3 linked regions of the Aromatoleum aromaticum EbN1 genome follow. The protein of the gene in region 1 binds, or shares a complex with, the protein of each later gene. Links are inferred from orthologs where the notes say so. Each region holds a gene or a part of one and is shown in the gene's direction. Other genes may lie near its edges.

Region 1 (7,721 bases):
CTCGCTCGACCTCCTGCTGATCGACGACATCCAGTTCTTCAACAACAAGAACCGCACGCAGGAAGAGTTCTTCCACGCGTTCAATGCGCTGACCGAGGCACGCAAGCAGATCGTCATCACCTGTGACACCTACCCCAAGGATATCCAGGGCCTCGAGGACCGGCTGATCTCGCGCTTCGACTGGGGCCTCACCGTGCAGATCGAGCCGCCGGAGCTCGAGATGCGCGTCGCGATCCTGCAGAAGAAAGCCGAGGCGCTGCGCGTCGATCTCCACGACGACGTCGCCTTCCTGATCGCGAAGAACCTGCGCTCGAACGTGCGCGAGCTCGAAGGCGCGCTGAACAAGGTCGTCGCCTTCGCGCGCTTCCACGGCCGCGGCATCACGCTCGAAGTCGCGAAGGACGCGCTGAAGGATCTCCTGAACGCGCACAACCGCCAGCTCACCATCGAGCACATCCAGAAGACCGTCGCCGACTACTACAAGATCAAGGTCGCCGACATGCACTCGAAAAAGCGCACGCGCGTCATCGCCCGGCCGCGTCAGGTCGCGATGTGGCTCGCGAAAGACCTCACGCCGATGTCGCTGCCGGCGATCGGCGAGGCATTCGGCGGGCGCGACCACACCACCGTGATGCACGCGTGCCGCACGATCGCCGAGCTGCGCCTTGGCGATCACCAGTTGAACCACGACGTCCACGTGCTCACCCAGGTTCTCAGGGGATGAGCACCGCAGCCCCAGCCCTTTTGATTGCGCTTCGCGCCAAGCCCGGAACCACCTAATCCAAACCGGAAAGACTCTGACGCCATGCTTCTGCTCACCACCACCCGCGACGCGCTCCTCGCCCCGCTGCAGTCGGTCGCCGGCATCGTCGAAAAACGCCACACCCTGCCGATCCTGTCGAACGTGCTGATCGAGAAGCACGGCGACCAACTGACGCTGCTCGCGACCGACATCGAGATCCAGATCCGCACCACCACGGCCGGACACATCGGCGGCGAGGACGCATCGATCACCGTCGCTGCGAGGAAGCTGCAGGACATCCTGCGCGCAGTGCCCGAAGGCGACGTGACGGTCATGCTGGACGACAAGCGCCTGACCGTGAAAGCGGGGCGCAGCCGCTTCGCGCTGCAGACGTTGCCGGCCGCCGACTACCCGCGCATGAACCCGCCCGACGGCGACGCGACGCACTTCTCGGTGAGCCAGAAAAGCTTCAAGCGCCAGCTCGCCCAGGTCGCCTACGCGATGGCGCAGCAGGACATCCGTTATTACCTCAACGGCCTGCTGCTGATCGCCAGCGGCAGCGAGCTGCGCATGGTGGCGACCGACGGCCACCGCCTGGCGTTCGCGTCGAACCCGCTCGCTGGCGACGTCCCGCATACGGAAGTGATCCTGCCGCGCAAGACCGTCATGGAGCTTGCCCGCCAGCTCGCCGACAGCGAGGATCCGCTCGAAGTGATCCTCGCCGGCAACCAGGTCGTGTTCCGCTTCGGCCCGATCGAACTGGTGTCGAAGCTGATCGACGGCAAGTTCCCCGACTACGAGCGCGTGATCCCGCAGAACCACCCGAAGCTGCTGACTTTCGAGCGCATGCCGCTGCTGGCGACGCTGTCGCGCGTCGCGATCCTGACCAACGAGAAGTTCCGCGGCGTGCGCCTCGTGCTCGGCGACGGCAGCCTGAAGATCGTCAGCACGAACGCTGAACAGGAAGAAGCCCTCGAAGAGCTCGAAGTCGATTACCACGACGACCCGCTCGACATCGGCTTCAACGTCACCTATCTGCTCGACGTGCTGAATAACGTTACCAGCGACACGATCGAATGGCGCTTCAACGACGGCAACTCGAGCGCGCTCGTGACGCTGCCCGGCAACGCCACGTTCAAGTACGTCGTCATGCCGATGCGGATCTGACCGACGCGGCGCACCGCCGCCGCAGGCTTTTCGCCCCTGTGCAGCCGGGGGCGCGTTCTTTGATGAATCACTGAGATGACCATGTCCGAATCGCAAGTCCTACCGCACACTCCCGAACCCGACGCCTACGACGAATCCAGCATCCAGCAGCTCGAAGGGCTGGAAGCGGTGAGGAAGCGTCCCGGCATGTACATCGGCGACACTTCCGACGGCACCGGCCTGCACCACATGGTGTTCGAAGTCGTCGATAACGCCATCGACGAGGCGCTGGCCGGGCACTGCGACGACATCGTCATCACGATCCACGCCGACAACTCGATCTCGGTGGCCGACAACGGCCGCGGCATCCCGGTCGGCGTGAAGATGGACGACAAGCACGAGCCGAAGCGCTCGGCGGCCGAGATCGTCATGTGCGTGCTGCATGCAGGCGGCAAGTTCAACCAGAACAGCTACAAGGTGTCGGGCGGCCTGCACGGCGTGGGCGTGTCGTGCGTCAACGCGCTGTCGAAGTGGCTGCACCTTACCGTCGCCCGCGACGGCAAGAAACACTTCATCGAGTTCCACCACGGTGTGCCGCAGAACCGCGTCATCGAGCTCGTCGACGGCGTCGAGGTGAGCCCGATGCGCATCACCGGCGAGACCACCAAGCGCGGCACGCGCGTGCATTACCTCGCCGACGAGGAGATCTTCGGCACCGTCGAATACCACTACGAGATCCTCGCCAAGCGCCTGCGCGAGCTGTCGTTCCTCAACAACGGCGTCAAGATCCGCCTCGTCGACCAACGCAGCGGCAAGGAAGAGGACTTCGCCTTCGCCGGCGGCGTCAAAGGTTTCGTCGAATACATCAACCGCACGAAGAGCGTGCTGCATCCGACGGTGTTCTACGCTGCGGGCACGACGCGCATCCCGACCGGCCACGGCCACGACGCCGAGCTCGGTGTCGAAGTCGCGATGCAGTGGAACGACAGCTACGCCGAACAGGTGCTGTGCTACACCAACAACATTCCGCAGGCCGACGGCGGCACTCACCTCACCGGCCTGCGGGCGGCGATGACGCGCATCATCAACAAGTACATCGAAGAACACGAGATCGCGAAGAAAGCGAAAGTCGACATCACCGGCGACGACATGCGCGAAGGCCTCGCGTGCGTGCTGTCGGTGAAAATGCCCGACCCGAAGTTCGCCAGCCAGACCAAGATGAAGCTGGTCTCGTCCGAGGCCCGTCCCGCGGTCGAGGAAGTCGTCGCCAACAAGCTCACCGACTTCCTGCAGGAAAACCCGCTCGACGCAAAAACAATCTGCGCGAAGATTGTCGAAGCCGCGCGCGCCCGCGACGCCGCGCGCAAGGCGCGCGAAATGACACGCCGCAAAGGCCTGCTGGACGGCGTGGGGCTACCCGGCAAGCTCGCCGACTGCCAGGAAAAAGACCCGGCGCTGTGCGAGATCTACCTCGTCGAGGGCGACTCCGCAGGCGGCTCGGCGAAGCAGGGCCGCGACCGCAAGTTCCAGGCGATCCTGCCGTTGAAGGGCAAGATCCTCAACGTCGAGAAGGCGCGCTTCGACAAGCTGCTGCAGAGCCAGGAGATCGCGACGATGATCACCGCGCTCGGCACCGGCATCGGCAAGGACGACTACAAGCCCGAGAAGCTGCGCTACCACCGCATCATCATCATGACCGACGCGGACGTCGACGGCGCACACATCCGCACGCTGCTCCTGACCTTCTTCTACCGCCAGATGCCCGAGCTCGTCGAGCGTGGTCACATCTACATCGCGCAGCCGCCGCTATACAAGATCAAGCACGGCAAGAACGAGATGTACATCAAGGACGAGAACGCGCTGAACCAGCACCTCCTGAAGCTCGCGCTCGACGGCGCGGTGCTGCTGCCGCGCGAAGGTGCCGCACCGATCGCCGACGAAGCCCTCGGCGGCCTCGCGCGCAGCTACCTGCTCGCCGAAGCCGTCATCAACCGCCTCGCCGGCTACGTCGACCCGGCAGTGCTGCACGCGATGCTCGCGCAGAACCTCGCCGTCAACCTCGACGACGAAGCCGCCGCCCGCGACTCGGCCGCTCGCATCCAGCCGCACCTGCCCGCTAGCGTGACGATCCGTCCCGAATACCACGACGAAGCCGAGAGCTGGCGCCTCGCGATCGAGCGCATGCATCACGGCAACCTGCGCCTCGCGTGGATCGACGAGGAATTTCTCATCACCGGCGACTACCGCAGCATCCGCACCGCCGCCGAAGCGATCTCCGACCTCATCGGCGTCGGCGCCGAGATCCGCCGCGGCGAAAAAAGCCACCCGATCACGCGCTTCTCGGAAGCGATCCGCTGGCTCCTCGGTGAAGTCGAACGCGGCCTGACGAAGCAGCGCTACAAGGGCCTCGGCGAAATGAACCCCGAGCAGCTGTGGGAAACGACGATGGACCCGGCCGTGCGCCGCCTGCTCAAAGTCCAGATCGACGACGCGATCGCCGCCGACGAGATCTTCACGACGCTGATGGGCGACAACGTCGAGCCGCGAAGAGCGTTCATCGAAGGGAATGCGCTGTATGCGAGGAACATCGACGTGTGATGCGCCAGGTTGATGAAAAACCGGTGACAAATGTAATGAAAAAAGCTCCCGCGGGAGCTTTTTTCATGGCTGCCTCGCACGTTTTCAAGGTCCGCCCCGATTTCGGCCGTAACGGCAACCGGGGGCGAGTTGCCTGAGCGGGGGCTCGTTCGGCAAACTGCCGATCCAACTCCCGGCGCGCTCACATCAATCGCAGAACGGTCGCGCCACGACGCGACAATCATCTCAAGGAACCGAAACCCAGCCTTCAAGCGCCTGGTGGGCCGCCTCGTCCAGGGTCTTGGGGCCGAAAGGATCGCCGTAGTTGCGATCCTGTTGGTCCTCCAACATCTGACCGAGCGTGCCGAGTCGGTTGGAATAGTCCCATATGCCGCCGCGCACGGCGCTCATCCTCTTGGCGTCAAGCGTTTCGGTGGCGGGCAAATCGTGGATAGTGAGGTGGGCCATGGCGGTCTCCTGAAGAGTGCGTCGCGTTTCGGTAGTGAGCCGGATGCTGCGCTCGCTACTCCTGCTGCAGAAAGCGGGCCAGGTGTTGGCCTAAGCACTGTGAAGTCAGCCTAATCCATTGAAAAACAAATAATTTTAGCCGATCCGATGGCGGTTGAAGGCGATGACGGCACCGCTGCCGGAGCCCAACGGTGGGGTAATGCCGAACAGGTTGACGAGCGGTGTCGGGTCTGCACAATCACAGTCGAAAAACAGCAGTCCGATATCCCCCAATACCTGAGCCGGCCCCTCAATACTGTTTTTCGAGCAACTGAAATGTGCGAGACGCTCTGGCGACTCTTGTGGCCGATCCAGCCATGGCTCGTAACCCTAACTGGATAAAACCGCCACGTTGGCCCGCGCCCTGTGCAGTTTTTCGTAGCTATCGATCAGACGCTGGTGCCGATCGAGCCCTTCCAGTTTCGTGCTCGTTGGCGTCAAGCCGAAGAAGCGCACGCTGCCATCCACCGACCCCATCACCGCATCCATCCGCGGGTTGCCGAACATCCGGCGGAAATTGACCACGTAATCGTCCAGTTCCAGGTCATCGTCCAGCAGCACCTCCAGCACCCCGTTCAAGGCCTGATAGAACAATCCGCGCTCGACCGTGTTCTCGTTATATTGCAGGAAGGTTTTCACCAGTTCGTGTGCCGCTTCAAACTGCCGCAAAGCAAGGTTGATCAGCAGCTTCAACTCGAGAATCGTTAACTGACCCCACGCCGTATTCTCGTCAAATTCGATGCCAATCAAGCTGATGATGTCGATGTAATCATCCAGCTCACTGTCTTCCAGACGTTCGAGCAGTGCCTGCAGGCTGGCATCGTCGAGGCGGTGCAAGTTGAGGATATCGTCGCGGAACGCCAGCGCTTTGTTGGTGTTATCCCAGATCAAGTCTTCCACCGGATAGATTTCCGAATACCCCGGCACCAGGATGCGGCAGGCCGTTGTGCCGAGCTGGTCATAGACCGCCATGTACGCTTCCTTGCCCATGTCTTCGAGAATGCCGAACAAGGTGGCGGCTTCGTCGGCATTGGAGTTTTCACCTTGGCCCGAGAAGTCCCACTCGACAAAATCGAAATCGGCTTTGGCGCTGAAAAAGCGCCATGACACCACCCCGCTGGAATCGATAAAGTGTTCGACAAAATTATTCGGCTCGGTGACAGCGTTGCTTTCAAAAGTGGGCCGGGGCAAATCGTTCAGGCCTTCAAAACTGCGCCCCTGCAGCAACTCGGTCAGACTGCGTTCCAGCGCCACTTCCAGGCTCGGGTGCGCCCCGAACGACGCAAACACACCGCCGGTACGCGGGTTCATCAAAGTGACGCACATCACCGGAAATTCCCCGCCCAGCGACGCATCCTTGACCAGCACCGGAAAGCCCTGGTCTTCCAACGCCTGAATGCCGGCTTGAATGCCGGGATATTTCGCCAGCACTTCGTGCGGCACATCCGGCAGCGCGATTTCACCTTCCAGGATTTCGCGCTTGACCGCGCGTTCGAAAATTTCCGACAGACATTGCACCTGTGCTTCGGCCAAGGTATTGCCGGCACTCATGCCATTGCTGAGGAACAGGTTGTCGATCAGGTTGGTCGGGAAATACACCACTTCGCCGTCCGACTGGCGCACATAGGGCAGCGCACAGATGCCGCGCTGGATATTGCCGGAATTGGTGTCGTAGAGATGCGAGCCGCGCAACTCGCCATCGGCGTTGTAAATTTCCAGGCAGTATTCGTCGAGAATCCCGGTCGGCAGCGCATCTTTCCGGCCCGGCTTGAACCAGCGCTCGTGCGGGTAATGCACGAACGCCGCGTTGGCAATGTCTTCGCCCCAGAACTGGTCGTTATAGAAGTGATTGCAATTCGCCCGCTCGATAAACTCGCCCAGCGCCGACGCCAGCGCGCTTTCCTTGGTCGCGCCCTTGCCGTTGGTAAAGCACATCGGCGAATGCGCATCGCGGATATGCAGCGACCAGACGTTGGGCACCAGATTGCGCCACGAAGCGATTTCGATCTTCATGCCCAGGCCCGCCAAGACGCCGGACATGTTGGCGATGGTTTGCTCCAGCGGCAGATCCTTGCCGGCGATATAGGTGCTGGCTTCCGACGCCGGATTCAACATCAGCAAGGCCTGAGCATCGGCATCCAGATTTTCCACCTCCTCGATCACGAACTCGGGCCCGGTTTGCACCACCTTTTTCACGGTACACCGGTCGATGGAGCGCAGAATGCCCTGCCGGTCCTTGTCGGAGATATCCGCCGGCAACTCGACCTGGATCTTGAAAATCTGCTGGTAGCGGTTTTCGGGATCGACAATATTGTTCTGCGACAGGCGGATGTTTTCGGTAGGAATATTGCGCGTGTCGCAGTACAGCTTCACAAAGTAAGCCGCGCACAAAGCCGATGAAGCCAGAAAGTAATCGAACGGACCAGGCGCCGAGCCGTCGCCCTTATAGCGGACGGGCTGGTCGGCGATTACCGTGAAGTCATCGAACTTGGCCTCAAGACGAAGCTTGTCGAGAAAGTTGACCTTGATTTCCATGCGGGAATCCCAAAATAGCGTTCAAAACGAATTGGCCGCTATTATAGGATTTTCCCAGTGGAAAAACCGTGCTTCTCAGCAGGTCCGGCTCCGGGATGCTGGCGCCGCCAACCGCATGCACGGCGCGACGAACGTTTCAAGAATCAGCCCCACCCAAGCCCGACCCGCTTTACGAAGGCGCATCCGAAGAAACCCGCCAGAGGGGTGCCTACAG
Region 2 (5,510 bases), 900 kb from region 1 along the record:
GGATGGTCGTGAGATCGACGCGCGACGCGTACACCGACACGGTCGCGCCGTGGCAGGACGCGTATGCCGAGCAGGGCCGGCTGGTCAATTCCGGCAAATACGACGGCCTGCATTTTCACGATGCGATCGAAGCGATCGCTGCCGAGCTCACCGCGAAAGGCCTCGGCGCGAAGCGCACGCAGTACCGCCTGCGCGACTGGGGCATCTCGCGCCAGCGCTACTGGGGCTGTCCGATCCCGATGATCCACTGCGCCGATTGCGGCGACGTGCCGGTGCCGGACGAGCAACTGCCGGTCGTGCTGCCCGAGGACGTCGCCGTGACCGGCCGCGGTTCGCCGCTCGCGAAAATGCCCCGGTTCTACGAATGCGACTGCCCGAAGTGCGGCAAGCCGGCAAAACGCGAAACCGACACGATGGACACGTTCGTCGAATCGTCCTGGTACTTCCTGCGCTACGCCTCGGCGGACAACGGTCAGGCGATGGTCGACGAGCGCGTCAATTACTGGGCGCCGGTCGATCAGTACATCGGCGGCATCGAGCACGCGATCCTGCACCTGCTGTATTCGCGCTTTTTCACGCGCGCGATGCGCGACGAAGGTCTCGTGAATGTATCCGAACCGTTCACGAACCTGCTGACCCAGGGCATGGTCGTCGCCGAAACCTATTATCGCGACGCCGACGGCGGCAAGAAGCAGTGGATCAATCCAGCCGACGTCGAAGTCGAGCGTGACGAGAAAGGCCGCATCGTCGCCGCAAAACTCACTGCCGACGGCGCACCGGTCGTCATTGGCGGCATCGAGAAAATGGCGAAATCGAAAAACAACGGTGTCGACCCGCAAGCCCTCGTCGATCAGTACGGCGCCGACACCGCGCGCCTGTTCATCATCTTCGCCGCGCCGCCGGACCAACAGCTCGAATGGTCGGACTCCGGCGTCGAAGGCGCGTACCGCTTCCTGCGCCGGGTATGGAGCTTCGGGCACGCTTTCGTCAGTGAGTTCCGTCCCCAATTGCCGGCGGATCGCCAGCTCGACGCTGTCCAACTGCCGGAAGCGCTCGCCGCAGTGCGGCGCGAGATCCACGTCTGCCTCAGGCAGGCGAATTACGACTTCGGCAAGCACCAGTTCAACACCGTCGTCTCGGCCGCGATGAAAATCCTCAATGCCCTCGAAAAGGCGCCGCGTGACGTCGCGGCGGCCCACGCGCAGGTAGCGGAGGAAGGGCTCGACATCCTGCTGCGCCTGCTCGCGCCGATCACGCCGCACGTCGCGCATGCGCTGTGGCAGGACTGCGGCTTTACCGGCGACGTGCTGCATGCGAGCTGGCCCGAACCTTCCGAAGACGCGCTCAGGCAGGACGAGATCGACCTCGTGCTGCAAGTCAATGGCAAGCTGCGCGGCAGCCTCCGGGTCGCCGCCGGCGCAAGCAATTCCGCCATTGAAGCGCTCGCTCTCGGTTCGGAAACAGCGCAGAAATTCATGGAAGGCAAGCCGCCGCGCAAAGTCGTCGTCGTGCCCGGCCGCCTCGTCAACATCGTTGTCTGAGCGATGGTGATGAAGTCCGCCCCTACCCGTCGCCGCCTGGTCCTGGGGTTCGGCACACTGGCGGCCGCTGCGCTGCTCGGCGGCTGCGGATTCAAGTTGCGCGGCCCGCAGCCGCTCGCGTTTTCCAGCATTTACCTCGGCGTCAGCAGGCAGTCAGACCTCGGCGCGGCGCTGCATCGCCGCATCGTCGCAAACGGCAACACGACGATCACGGACGACCCGGCAAAAGCCGAGGTCAGGCTCGAAATCCTGCGCGATCAGACCGAGCGCGAGATCCTCACGCTCACCGGAGGAGGCAAGGTGCGCGAGTATCAGCTCCAGCGCCTCATGAGTTTCCGGCTCGTCGGCCGCAACGGCAACGAATGGATTCCCGTGACGACGATTTCCGCGCGGCGCGAATACAACTTCGACGACGCCCAGATCCTCGCCAAGGAACAGGAAGAAGCCCTGCTGTTCCGCGACATGCAGATCGACCTCATCGACCAGTTGATGCGCCGCCTGGCAGCCGCGAAGCCGTGAACCTGCGTCCCGAACAGCTTTCCGCACATCTGGCAAAGCCGCTCGCCCCGCTCTACCTGCTGCACGGCAACGAGCCGCTGCTGGTGCTCGAAGCTGCCGATCTGGTGCGCGCCGCGGCGCGCCGCCAAGGCTTCGACGAACGTGAAACGCTGGTCGTCGGTCAGGGTTTCCGGTGGGAAAGCCTGAGCGCCGCTGCAGGGAATCTGTCGTTGTTCGGCGGCTCGAAGCTGATCGACCTGCGCATTCCCGGCGGGAAACCCGGACGCGACGGCGGCGACGCCCTTCAGCGTTATGCGCGCAGCCTCCCCAGCGGTATCGTGACGCTGATCACGCTGCCCGAAGTCGACTGGGCGACGCGCAAGACTGCGTGGTTCACCGCCTTGTCGCAACTCGGCGTGACGGTCGAACTCAACGCACCGGAACGCGAACGCCTTGGAGAATGGATCGCGGTCCGGCTGGCGCGGCAAAAGCAGACGGCAAGCCCGGAGGCGCTCGCTTTCATCGCCGAACACGTCGAAGGCAATCTGCTCGCCGCGCACCAGGAAATACTCAAGCTCGGCCTGCTCCATGCGGAAGGAAGCCTCAGCCTCGAGGATGTCCAGAATGCGGTGCTGAACGTCGCCCGCTACGACATTGCCAAGCTGCGCGACGCGCTCGTCGAAGGCGATCCCGTGCGGTGCACGCGTCTCCTCGAAGGGCTGCAGGGCGAAGGCGCCGCACCGCCGCTGGTGCTGTGGGCACTCGCGAACGAAATCAGGATGCTGGCCAAGCTGTGCGCCGGAAAAACGGCTGGCCAGCCGCTTGCAACGCTGTTCAAGGCGGAACGAATCTTCGACGAACGGCGCAAGTACGCGCTAAGCAGCGCGCTGGGGCGGGTTCGAACCGGCACGCTTCGCGCAGCATTGCTGCACGCGGCGAAGATCGACCGCATCATCAAGGGGCTCGCTCCAGGCGATGTGTGGGACGAATTCCTGCAGCTGGCTATGCGACTCGCGCGACGCTGACCGGTCCGCTCACCTCCCTGCAGGCGCGCACACTGGCGGGTGCCGGTCGATCGATGCTTTAATCTTCTTTTGCACGGCAACATCGAGAATCCGATGGACATCCACGACTACATGCAGACTCTGGGCCGCCAGGCACGTGCCGCCTCGCGCGTGCTCGCGACCGCTTCGACGGCAGACAAGAACGCCGCACTCGTCGCGATGGCCGCGGCCATTCGGGAACAGACCGGGGAACTGCTCGCGGCGAACGCACGCGACCTCGACGAGGCGCGCGCCGCGGGACTCGAAGCGGCGCTGATCGATCGCCTCACCCTGACCGCCAAGGGCATCGAGGCGATGGCCGAAGGGCTCGAACAGGTCGCAGGACTGCCCGACCCGATCGGCGAGATCACCGATGTCAAGCGTCGCCCATCGGGCATCCAGGTCGGCAAGATGCGCGTGCCGCTCGGTGTCATCGGCATCATCTACGAAGCGCGCCCCAACGTCACCGCCGACGCCGCGGCGCTGTGCCTCAAGTCCGGCAACGCCGCGATCCTGCGTGGCGGCAAGGAGGCGCTGCACTGCAACCAGGCGATCGCGCAGTGCGTCAGGACAGGACTCGCTGCTGCCGGGTTGCCGGAAACTTCGGTGCAGGTCGTCGAGACCACCGACCGTGCCGCGGTCGGCCACCTCATCACGATGCCCGAGTTCGTCGACGTCATCGTTCCCCGCGGCGGCAAAGGCCTGATCGAACGCATTTCGAAGGAAGCGCGGGTGCCGGTCATCAAGCACCTCGACGGCAACTGCCACGTCTATATCGACCGCGATGCCGATGTGGCGAAAGTCGTGCCGATCGTCGAAAACGCCAAGACGCAGCGCTACGGCACCTGCAACACGGCGGAATCACTGCTCGTCGCCCGTGAGGTCGCGCCGCGCCTGCTGCCGGAAATCGGCCGGATGCTCGCGACGAAAGGCGTCGAGATGCGTGGTTGCGAGCAATCGCTGGCAATCCTGCGCGCAGCCGGGATCGCTGCGGACAAGTTGCGCGCCGCGAGCGAGCAGGACTGGTCGGAGGAATATCTCGCGCCCGTCATTGCGGTGAAAGTGGTCGCCGACCTCGACGAGGCCATCGCGCACATCAACACCTACAGCTCAGGGCATACCGAAGCGATCGTCACCGAAAACTACACCAGCGCGATGCGCTTCCTGCGCGAGGTGGACTCGTCCTCGGTGATGGTCAATGCTTCGACGCGCTTCGCCGACGGCTTCGAATACGGCCTCGGGGCGGAAATCGGCATCTCGACGGACAAGATCCACGCCCGCGGCCCGGTGGGACTCGATGGGCTGACGAGCCAGAAATGGATCGTCTTCGGCAACGGAGAAATCCGCGGCTAAAAAGGCCAGCTGCCGCGTCTCGCCTTCAGCGCGCGCGTCCCGAAGGGCTGCCGCCTGCGACCGCTCGGGGAGCACCTCGTCTCGTCGTCACGGGCGAGGATCCCGACAACCGGAAGCCTGCGGCCGCCTCGCGGGTCCTGAATCTCTCTCGACACTGCATCGCGGACCATGAACCTCCCCCCGACCGCTTCATCCGGCGACCCTTTCGCCGCAATCCTGGCCGTGCCGTTCGGCGCGTTCGGCATCCGGGTTGCGGGAAACGTCATTCACGAGCTCGTCTTCCTTCCCCCGGGCACTCGTGCAATACCGCCTGACTGTGCACTCGCCGAGCGCGCGGTGATCCAGATCCATGCGTGGCTGGAAGACCCGGATCGTCCCTTCGACCTGCCCCTGGCGACACGTGGCACGTTGTTTCAGCGGCGAGTATGGGACGCGATCGCGGCAATCCCGCGCGGCGAGACGCGGCAGTACGCACATCTTTCGAAGGCGCTCGCCAGCGCCGCCCGAGCGGTCGGCCAGGCCTGCCGGGCAAACCCGTTTCCCCTCGTGATTCCCTGCCATCGCGTCGTGTCCGCGACCGGCATCGGCGGATTTGCCGGCGCCTCCGGAGGCTACCTGATCGACGCAAAGCACTGGCTTCTCGCTTTCGAGGCAAACCAGTGAGCAGAACCGAACATCACGCGCCGGAAACGCCGGCCACCCGTTTCCTGAAGCAGCATCGCGTGGCCTATACCACGCATTCCTACGCCTACGAACCTCATGGCGGAACAAAAGTGTCCGCCCGGGAACTGGACGTCGACGAACATGCGATCGTCAAGACGCTGGTAATGGAAGATGAAAGCGGCGCGCCGTTGATCGTATTGATGCACGGCGACCGAAAAGTATCGACGAAGGAACTTGCACGGCAAGCCGGCCGGAAACGCATCGAGCCCTGCACTCCGGAAGTCGCAAATCGCCATTCAGGTTATCTCGTCGGCGGCACTTCTCCTTTCGGCACGCGAAAACGCCTGCCGGTATTCATGGAAAACTCGATCGTCGATCTTCCACTCGTCTATATCAACGGTGGCCGGCGAGG
Region 3 (5,624 bases), 1.5 Mb from region 1 along the record:
AGCTTGACCTTGCTGCGCAGCACGTACATCGACAGCTTCTTCAGCAGCGCTGGCAGGAGGTCGGCGGACATCACGAGCGCGTGACCGTCGGCTTCCTTCCACAGCAGGATGCTGGCGAGCATCCTGCCTTTCGGCGAGTTGAAGCTGGTCCACTGCGCGCCCTCGGCCGAGAGGTTCTTGACGTCGTTCGAGAACAGGTTGTGCAGGAACGGCGCGGAGTCTTCACCGCGGCTGCGGATGATCCCGAGATTGACGAGCGGCACGACGACAGTGGCAGCCGGCGTAAGCCCGGCGTCCGGGGCATCGAAGCGGATGCCGGTGCTTTCGATCGTGGCGCCTTCCGCGATGAGAAAATCGGTCCAGGTCGAATGGGTCCAAGTCGTATTCGTACTATTCGTATTCATGTCGTTAAGCCGGAGTCGAAGAATGCGATGAAGTATTATAGGGTCCGTCCGCCGCCAGCGGTCGCCGGCGCATCGCCTCCGACACGCTGAAGTCCAATTATTTCGCTATCGCATGAAGTCGCTGCTCCTCCGATTGTTTCTCGTCGTCGCACTCGGCGCTGCAGCGAGTCTCGCCGCCGCGTGGTGGTATGTCACGCGTCCGCTGCCGCTCGCCCGGCCGGTCGTCGACTTCACGGTGCAGCGCGGGTTTACGATGCGCGAGACGGCTGCGGCGATCGCCGGTGCCGGTGTCGATGTCGATCCGCGCGTGCTGTACTGGGTCGCGCGGCTCACGGGCAAGGCCGACCGCATTCTGGCGGGCAGCTACGAGGTCCACACCGGGGTCACGCCGTGGCTGCTGATCCTCAAGCTGTCTAGCGGTGACGTGTCGCAGGCTCAACTGCGCCTCGTCGAGGGCTGGAATTTCCGCCAGGTACGGGCCGCGCTCGAAGCAAGCCCCGAACTGATACAGGATACCGTGGGCCTGTCGGAGGCGGAGATCCTGCAGCGCATCGGCGCGACGGAGTCCCATCCCGAAGGGCTGTTCTTTCCCGATACCTATCTTTTCGACAAACAGTCGAGCGCGCTGGCGCTGCTCGCCCGCACGTATCGGGCGATGCACGAGCGGCTCGCGCAGGCGTGGGAGACGCGAAACCCCGATCTGCCTCTCGCGTCGCCGTACGAAGCGCTGATCCTCGCCTCGATCGTCGAGAAGGAAACAGGTCGCGCGGAAGATCGCACGCTCATTGCATCGGTGTTCGTGAACCGCCTGCGCAGCGGCATGCGTTTGCAGACCGATCCGACGGTGATCTATGGCCAGGGCAACGCGTTCGACGGGAATCTGCGCAAGCGCGACCTCGAAACCGACCACGCCTACAACACCTATACGCGCACCGGGCTTCCGCCGACCCCGATCGCGATGCCGGGACTCGACGCGCTGCTGGCCGCGGTCAGGCCGCCGACGACCGATTACCTCTATTTCGTCTCTCGCGGTGACGGCACGAGCGAGTTTTCGACGAATCTGAACGACCATAACAAGGCCGTGAGTCAATACCAGCGGAGAACGGGAAGTTGAGCGGATCGCAGGCGCAGGCACGTTTCATCACGTTCGAAGGCATAGACGGGGCGGGCAAGAGCAGCCAGATCGCGGCCGTCGTCGCGCTGCTCGAGGCACGCGGCCTGTGCGTCGAACAGACCCGTGAACCCGGCGGCACGGCGCTCGGCGAGCGCTTGCGCGAGCTGCTCCTGCACGAGCCGATGCATCTCGAGACCGAAGCGCTGCTGATGTTCGCCGCGCGCCGCGAGCATCTCGCCGCGCGCATCCTGCCGGCACTCGCGGCCGGGCGATGGGTCGTGTCGGACCGCTTTTCGGATGCCACCTATGCGTACCAGGTGGGCGGGCGCGGCCTCGACCCGGCGAAGTTCGCAGCGCTCGAAGCGTGGGTGCATCCGGGCTTCCAGCCCGACCTGACGCTCGTCTTCGATCTGCCACCGGAGGTCGCCGCTGCACGGCTCGCAAAAGGCGGCGCAGAACCCGACCGCTTCGAGCGCGAGCAGCGCGATTTCTTCGAGCGGGTGCGCGCCGCGTACCTCGAACGGGCGCGTATGGCGCCCGGGCGGATCCGGATCATCGATGCCGGAGGTACGGCCGAATCGATCCGCGCCGAGGTCGAGGCGATCGTCGAGGAGTGTTGCCTGCGATGATCCACCCGTGGCTGCAGGAAACCTGGCAGCGGCTCGTCGCGCTCGGTGAACGCCTGCCGCACGCGCTGCTGTTCGTCGGGCCGGCGGGACTCGGCAAGCGCGATCTCGCCGACGCGCTGGCGGCGCGGCTGCTGTGTGCGACGCCTCGCCCGGACGGCTGCGCCTGCGACCGGTGCACGACTTGCCAACTGCGCCGCTCGGGCAACCACCCCGATCTCTTCATGATCGTGCCGGCTGCCGACATGGAAGCGGGCAACGGCGACGAGAGCAGGGAAGGCGGGGAACGCGACATCGGGTCGGCAAAGAAGAAGTCCACGCAGATCGTCATCGAGCAGATCCGCGACCTGCAGCAATCGCTGTCGGTGACCGGGCACCAGAGCGGTCGACGCGTCATCGTCGTCGATCCGGCCGAGGCAATGAACCCATATACCGCCAACGCGCTACTGAAGCTGCTCGAAGAGCCTCCCGCCGGGTGCCTGTTCGTGCTCGTGTCCTCGGCTCCGCGCCGCCTGCTGCCGACGATCCGCAGCCGCTGCCAGCAGTGGAGCTTTTCGCAGCCGGCGACGGACGTGGTCGGGCAGTGGCTCGGCACGCAGGAAGCCCCGGCGGCGGACCTCCTCGCCCTGACCGGCGGCATGCCGCTTGCAGCGCAGCGGTTGGCCGGGCAGGGCGCCGGCGCGCTGCTTGCCCGTTTCGTGCGCGACGTGGCGCAGTTGCCCGCAACCGATCCGCTCCAGCTTGCGGGTCAGTGGGAAGCCTGGCTGAAATCGAAGGAAGCGCTCGCAGCCGGTTTCGGTATCGTGCAGCTGGTCGAATGGATGCAGCGCTGGGTCACCGATCTTGCTTCGCTGCGCCTCGGCGGCCGCGTACGGTTCTTTCCCCGCGAGGAAGAGGTGGTGCGCGCGCTGGCGCAGCGCTCCAACGTGGCCGCAGTGCTGAACTGCTACAATGAATTCGCCCGGATTCGCCGGGTCGCACAGCATCCGCTGAATGCCCGACTGATGCTCGAAGACATGCTGTTGCGCTATGCGCGCGCGCTGGCGGAACCCCGATCATGAGCGAAAACAAACCGAGCGCCGCACGTCCGAGCGTGTTGTCGCTGAACATCAACTCGAAGTCCGCGCTGTACGCCGCCTACATGCCATTCCTCGCGAACGGCGGCATCTTCGTGCCGACGCCGCGGCCCCACCAGATCGGCGACGAGGTGTTCATGCTGCTGCAACTGATGGACGACCCGACGAAGCACCCGGTCGCGGGGAGCGTCGTATGGATCACGCCACGTGGCCCCCAGGGCGGCCGCACGCAGGGGATAGGCGTGCATTTCAGTGCCGACGATTCGGGACGCGCGCTGCGCGGGCGCATCGAGCAGATCCTCGCCGGGCACCTCGGTTCCAGTCGCCCGACCCACACCCTTTGATTCCGCCCGGTTTCCACGAGGTTCGTCGATCCATGTTCGTCGATTCCCATTGTCATCTCGATTTTCCCGACCTGGCCGCGCGTGAAGACGCCGTGCTCGCGACGATGGCGGCCAATCGCGTCGGCCACGCGCTGTGCGTGAGCGTGAAGCTCGAAGACTTCCCGCGCGTGCTGGCGCTCGCCGAGCGTCATGCGAATCTCTTCGCCTCGGTCGGCGTGCATCCCGACAACGACGACGTCGAGGAGCCTGACGAGGCGCGACTCGGCACGCTCGCCGATCACCCGAAAGTGGTCGCGATCGGCGAGACAGGCCTCGACTACCACTGGCAGAAGGACGCTCCCGAATGGCAGCGGGCGCGCTTTCGCACCCACATTCGTGCCGCGCGGGCCTGCAGCAAGCCGCTGATCGTCCATACCCGCTCCGCCGCGGCCGATACGCTGCGCCTGATGCGTGAAGAAGATGCGGCGGGGGCTGGCGGTGTCATGCACTGCTTCACGGAGACGCGCGAAGTGGCCGAAGCGGCGCTCGACCTCGGCTTCTACATTTCCTTCTCCGGCATCGTCACGTTCAGGAACGCGACCGAGCTCAAGGCGGTCGCGCAGTACGTTCCGCTCGATCGCCTGCTGATCGAAACCGATGCGCCGTATCTCGCGCCGGTGCCGCACCGTGGCAAGACCAACGAACCCGCCTGGGTAGTGCATGTCGCCGAAGAGATCGCGCGCTTGCGCAACGAGCCGCTGGAGCGCATCGCTGTGGCGACGACCGAGAATTTCTTTCGCCTGTTCCGCCACGCCCGGAGATCCTGATTCCATGAAGCGAACGATCCTTGCCGCGCTGCTTGCCCTCACGCTCGGCAGTGCCCCCGTCCAGGCCAGCAGCTACGACGATTCGCTGGACGCCGCGCGGCTCGGCGACACCCGGCCGCTGGTACAGCTGCTCAACCGCGGGCTCGATCCGAACACCGTCGATGAACAGGGCAATACGCTGCTGATCCTCGCGGCGCGCGAAGGCCACGCGGACACCGTCGCGGCGATTCTCGAATTCCGGCCGAAGCTCGGCCAACGCAACGCGGCGGGCGATTCGGCGTTGATGATGGCGGTGCTCAAGGGCCATGACGGCGTCGTCGATCTGCTCCTCGAAGCGGGCGCTCCGGTCGATCACGACGGCTGGACGCCGCTGATGTACGCGGCTTTCGAAGGCCGTGCCGCGATCCTCGAACGCCTGCTGGCACAAGGGGCGGATGTCAACGCGCTGGCGCCGAACAAGTCGAACGCGCTGATGCTCGCCGCGCGCAACGGTCACATCGACGTCGTACGCCGGCTGCTGCGCACGGACGTCGATCTCGACCAGAAGAACGATGCCGGCTTCACGGTCGACAGCTGGGCGCAGGCCAACGGCAACACCGACATCGCCGAGCTGGTGCGAACCGAGCGCAGCAGGCGCACGAAGGAGGCGTCACCGGCGCTGCGGATGGAAACGAAGTAGGGGTTTCGGCATAAATCCATCGGCGATGGAAGTCGCGAACGAAGCAGAATGCGGCGCGTGATCAACGAAAATAGTGCAGGGAACGGCAACTTCAAGGAAAATCCTCGTCCGCCCGCGTCTCGCGGGCGTCCGGTCACCTTCCTGCCAAAGGTCAATGCAATGCGCTATAAGTCCCTCGAAGAGTTCCTGTCCCATGTAGAACAACGCAATCCCGGTCAGCCCGAGTTCATCCAGGCGGTGGCCGAGGTGATGGAAAGCCTCGTGCCGTTCATCACCGAATATCCGCGTTATGCCGAGCACGGCCTGCTTGACCGCCTCATCGAGCCGGAGCGCGCCATCCAGTTCCGTGTGTCGTGGGTCGACGACCGCGGCGAAGTCCAGGTCAACCGCGGCTACCGCATCCAGCACAGCTCGGCGATCGGGCCGTTCAAGGGGGGCCTGCGCTTCCATCCGTCGGTGAACCTGTCGGTGCTGAAATTCCTGGCATTCGAGCAGACGTTCAAGAACGCCTTGACGACGCTGCCGATGGGCGGCGGCAAGGGCGGCTCCGACTTCGATCCGAAAGGGCGCAGCCC

The links. Proteins that work in one complex are often made in the same cells at the same time.
Region 2: the proteins of dnaN (region 1) and holA are in contact, whole or in part, in a cryo-EM structure (PDB 8GIZ), measured with the Escherichia coli proteins. The link is inferred for Aromatoleum aromaticum EbN1 from one-to-one orthologs.
Region 3: the proteins of dnaN (region 1) and holB are in contact, whole or in part, in a cryo-EM structure (PDB 8GIZ), measured with the Escherichia coli proteins. The link is inferred for Aromatoleum aromaticum EbN1 from one-to-one orthologs.

Annotation. Positions count from the first base shown.
Region 1 is NC_006513.1:1,694,682-1,702,402, forward strand. What follows is about bases 1-2,857. They hold dnaN (DNA polymerase III subunit beta), read left to right. Parts: upstream 1-805; coding sequence 806-1,909; downstream 1,910-2,857. Other genes in these bases: dnaA (chromosomal replication initiator protein DnaA), read left to right, coding at 1-724; gyrB (DNA topoisomerase (ATP-hydrolyzing) subunit B), read left to right, coding at 1,991-2,857. Outside these bases: more of gyrB, read left to right, coding at 2,858-4,486; EBN1_RS08020 (hypothetical protein), read right to left, coding at 4,712-4,933; EBN1_RS08025 (OsmC domain/YcaO domain-containing protein), read right to left, coding at 5,303-7,507. UniProt on the Escherichia coli protein: Confers DNA tethering and processivity to DNA polymerases and other proteins. Acts as a clamp, forming a ring around DNA (a reaction catalyzed by the clamp-loading complex) which diffuses in an ATP-independent manner freely and bidirectionally along dsDNA.
Region 2 is NC_006513.1:2,589,473-2,594,982, reverse strand. Bases 1,175-4,060 are described here. They hold holA (DNA polymerase III subunit delta), read left to right. Parts: upstream 1,175-2,056; coding sequence 2,057-3,064; downstream 3,065-4,060. Other genes in these bases: EBN1_RS12345 (glutamate-5-semialdehyde dehydrogenase), read left to right, coding at 3,158-4,060; EBN1_RS12355 (LPS-assembly lipoprotein LptE), read left to right, coding at 1,551-2,060; leuS (leucine--tRNA ligase), read left to right, coding at 1,175-1,541. Outside these bases: more of leuS, read left to right, coding at 1-1,174; more of EBN1_RS12345, read left to right, coding at 4,061-4,435; EBN1_RS12340 (methylated-DNA--[protein]-cysteine S-methyltransferase), read left to right, coding at 4,604-5,098; ybaK (Cys-tRNA(Pro) deacylase), read left to right, coding at 5,095-5,510. UniProt on the Escherichia coli protein: Part of the beta sliding clamp loading complex, which hydrolyzes ATP to load the beta clamp onto primed DNA to form the DNA replication pre-initiation complex.
Region 3 is NC_006513.1:3,218,791-3,224,414, forward strand. Bases 1,175-4,174 are described here. They hold holB (DNA polymerase III subunit delta'), read left to right. Parts: upstream 1,175-2,143; coding sequence 2,144-3,205; downstream 3,206-4,174. Other genes in these bases: mltG (endolytic transglycosylase MltG), read left to right, coding at 1,175-1,518; tmk (dTMP kinase), read left to right, coding at 1,515-2,147; EBN1_RS15315 (PilZ domain-containing protein), read left to right, coding at 3,202-3,564; EBN1_RS15320 (TatD family hydrolase), read left to right, coding at 3,597-4,174. Also shown: CAF17-like 4Fe-4S cluster assembly/insertion protein YgfZ, read right to left, coding at 1-404; more of mltG, read left to right, coding at 517-1,174; more of EBN1_RS15320, read left to right, coding at 4,175-4,370; EBN1_RS15325 (ankyrin repeat domain-containing protein), read left to right, coding at 4,375-5,049; gdhA (NADP-specific glutamate dehydrogenase), read left to right, coding at 5,209-5,624. UniProt on the Escherichia coli protein: Part of the beta sliding clamp loading complex, which hydrolyzes ATP to load the beta clamp onto primed DNA to form the DNA replication pre-initiation complex.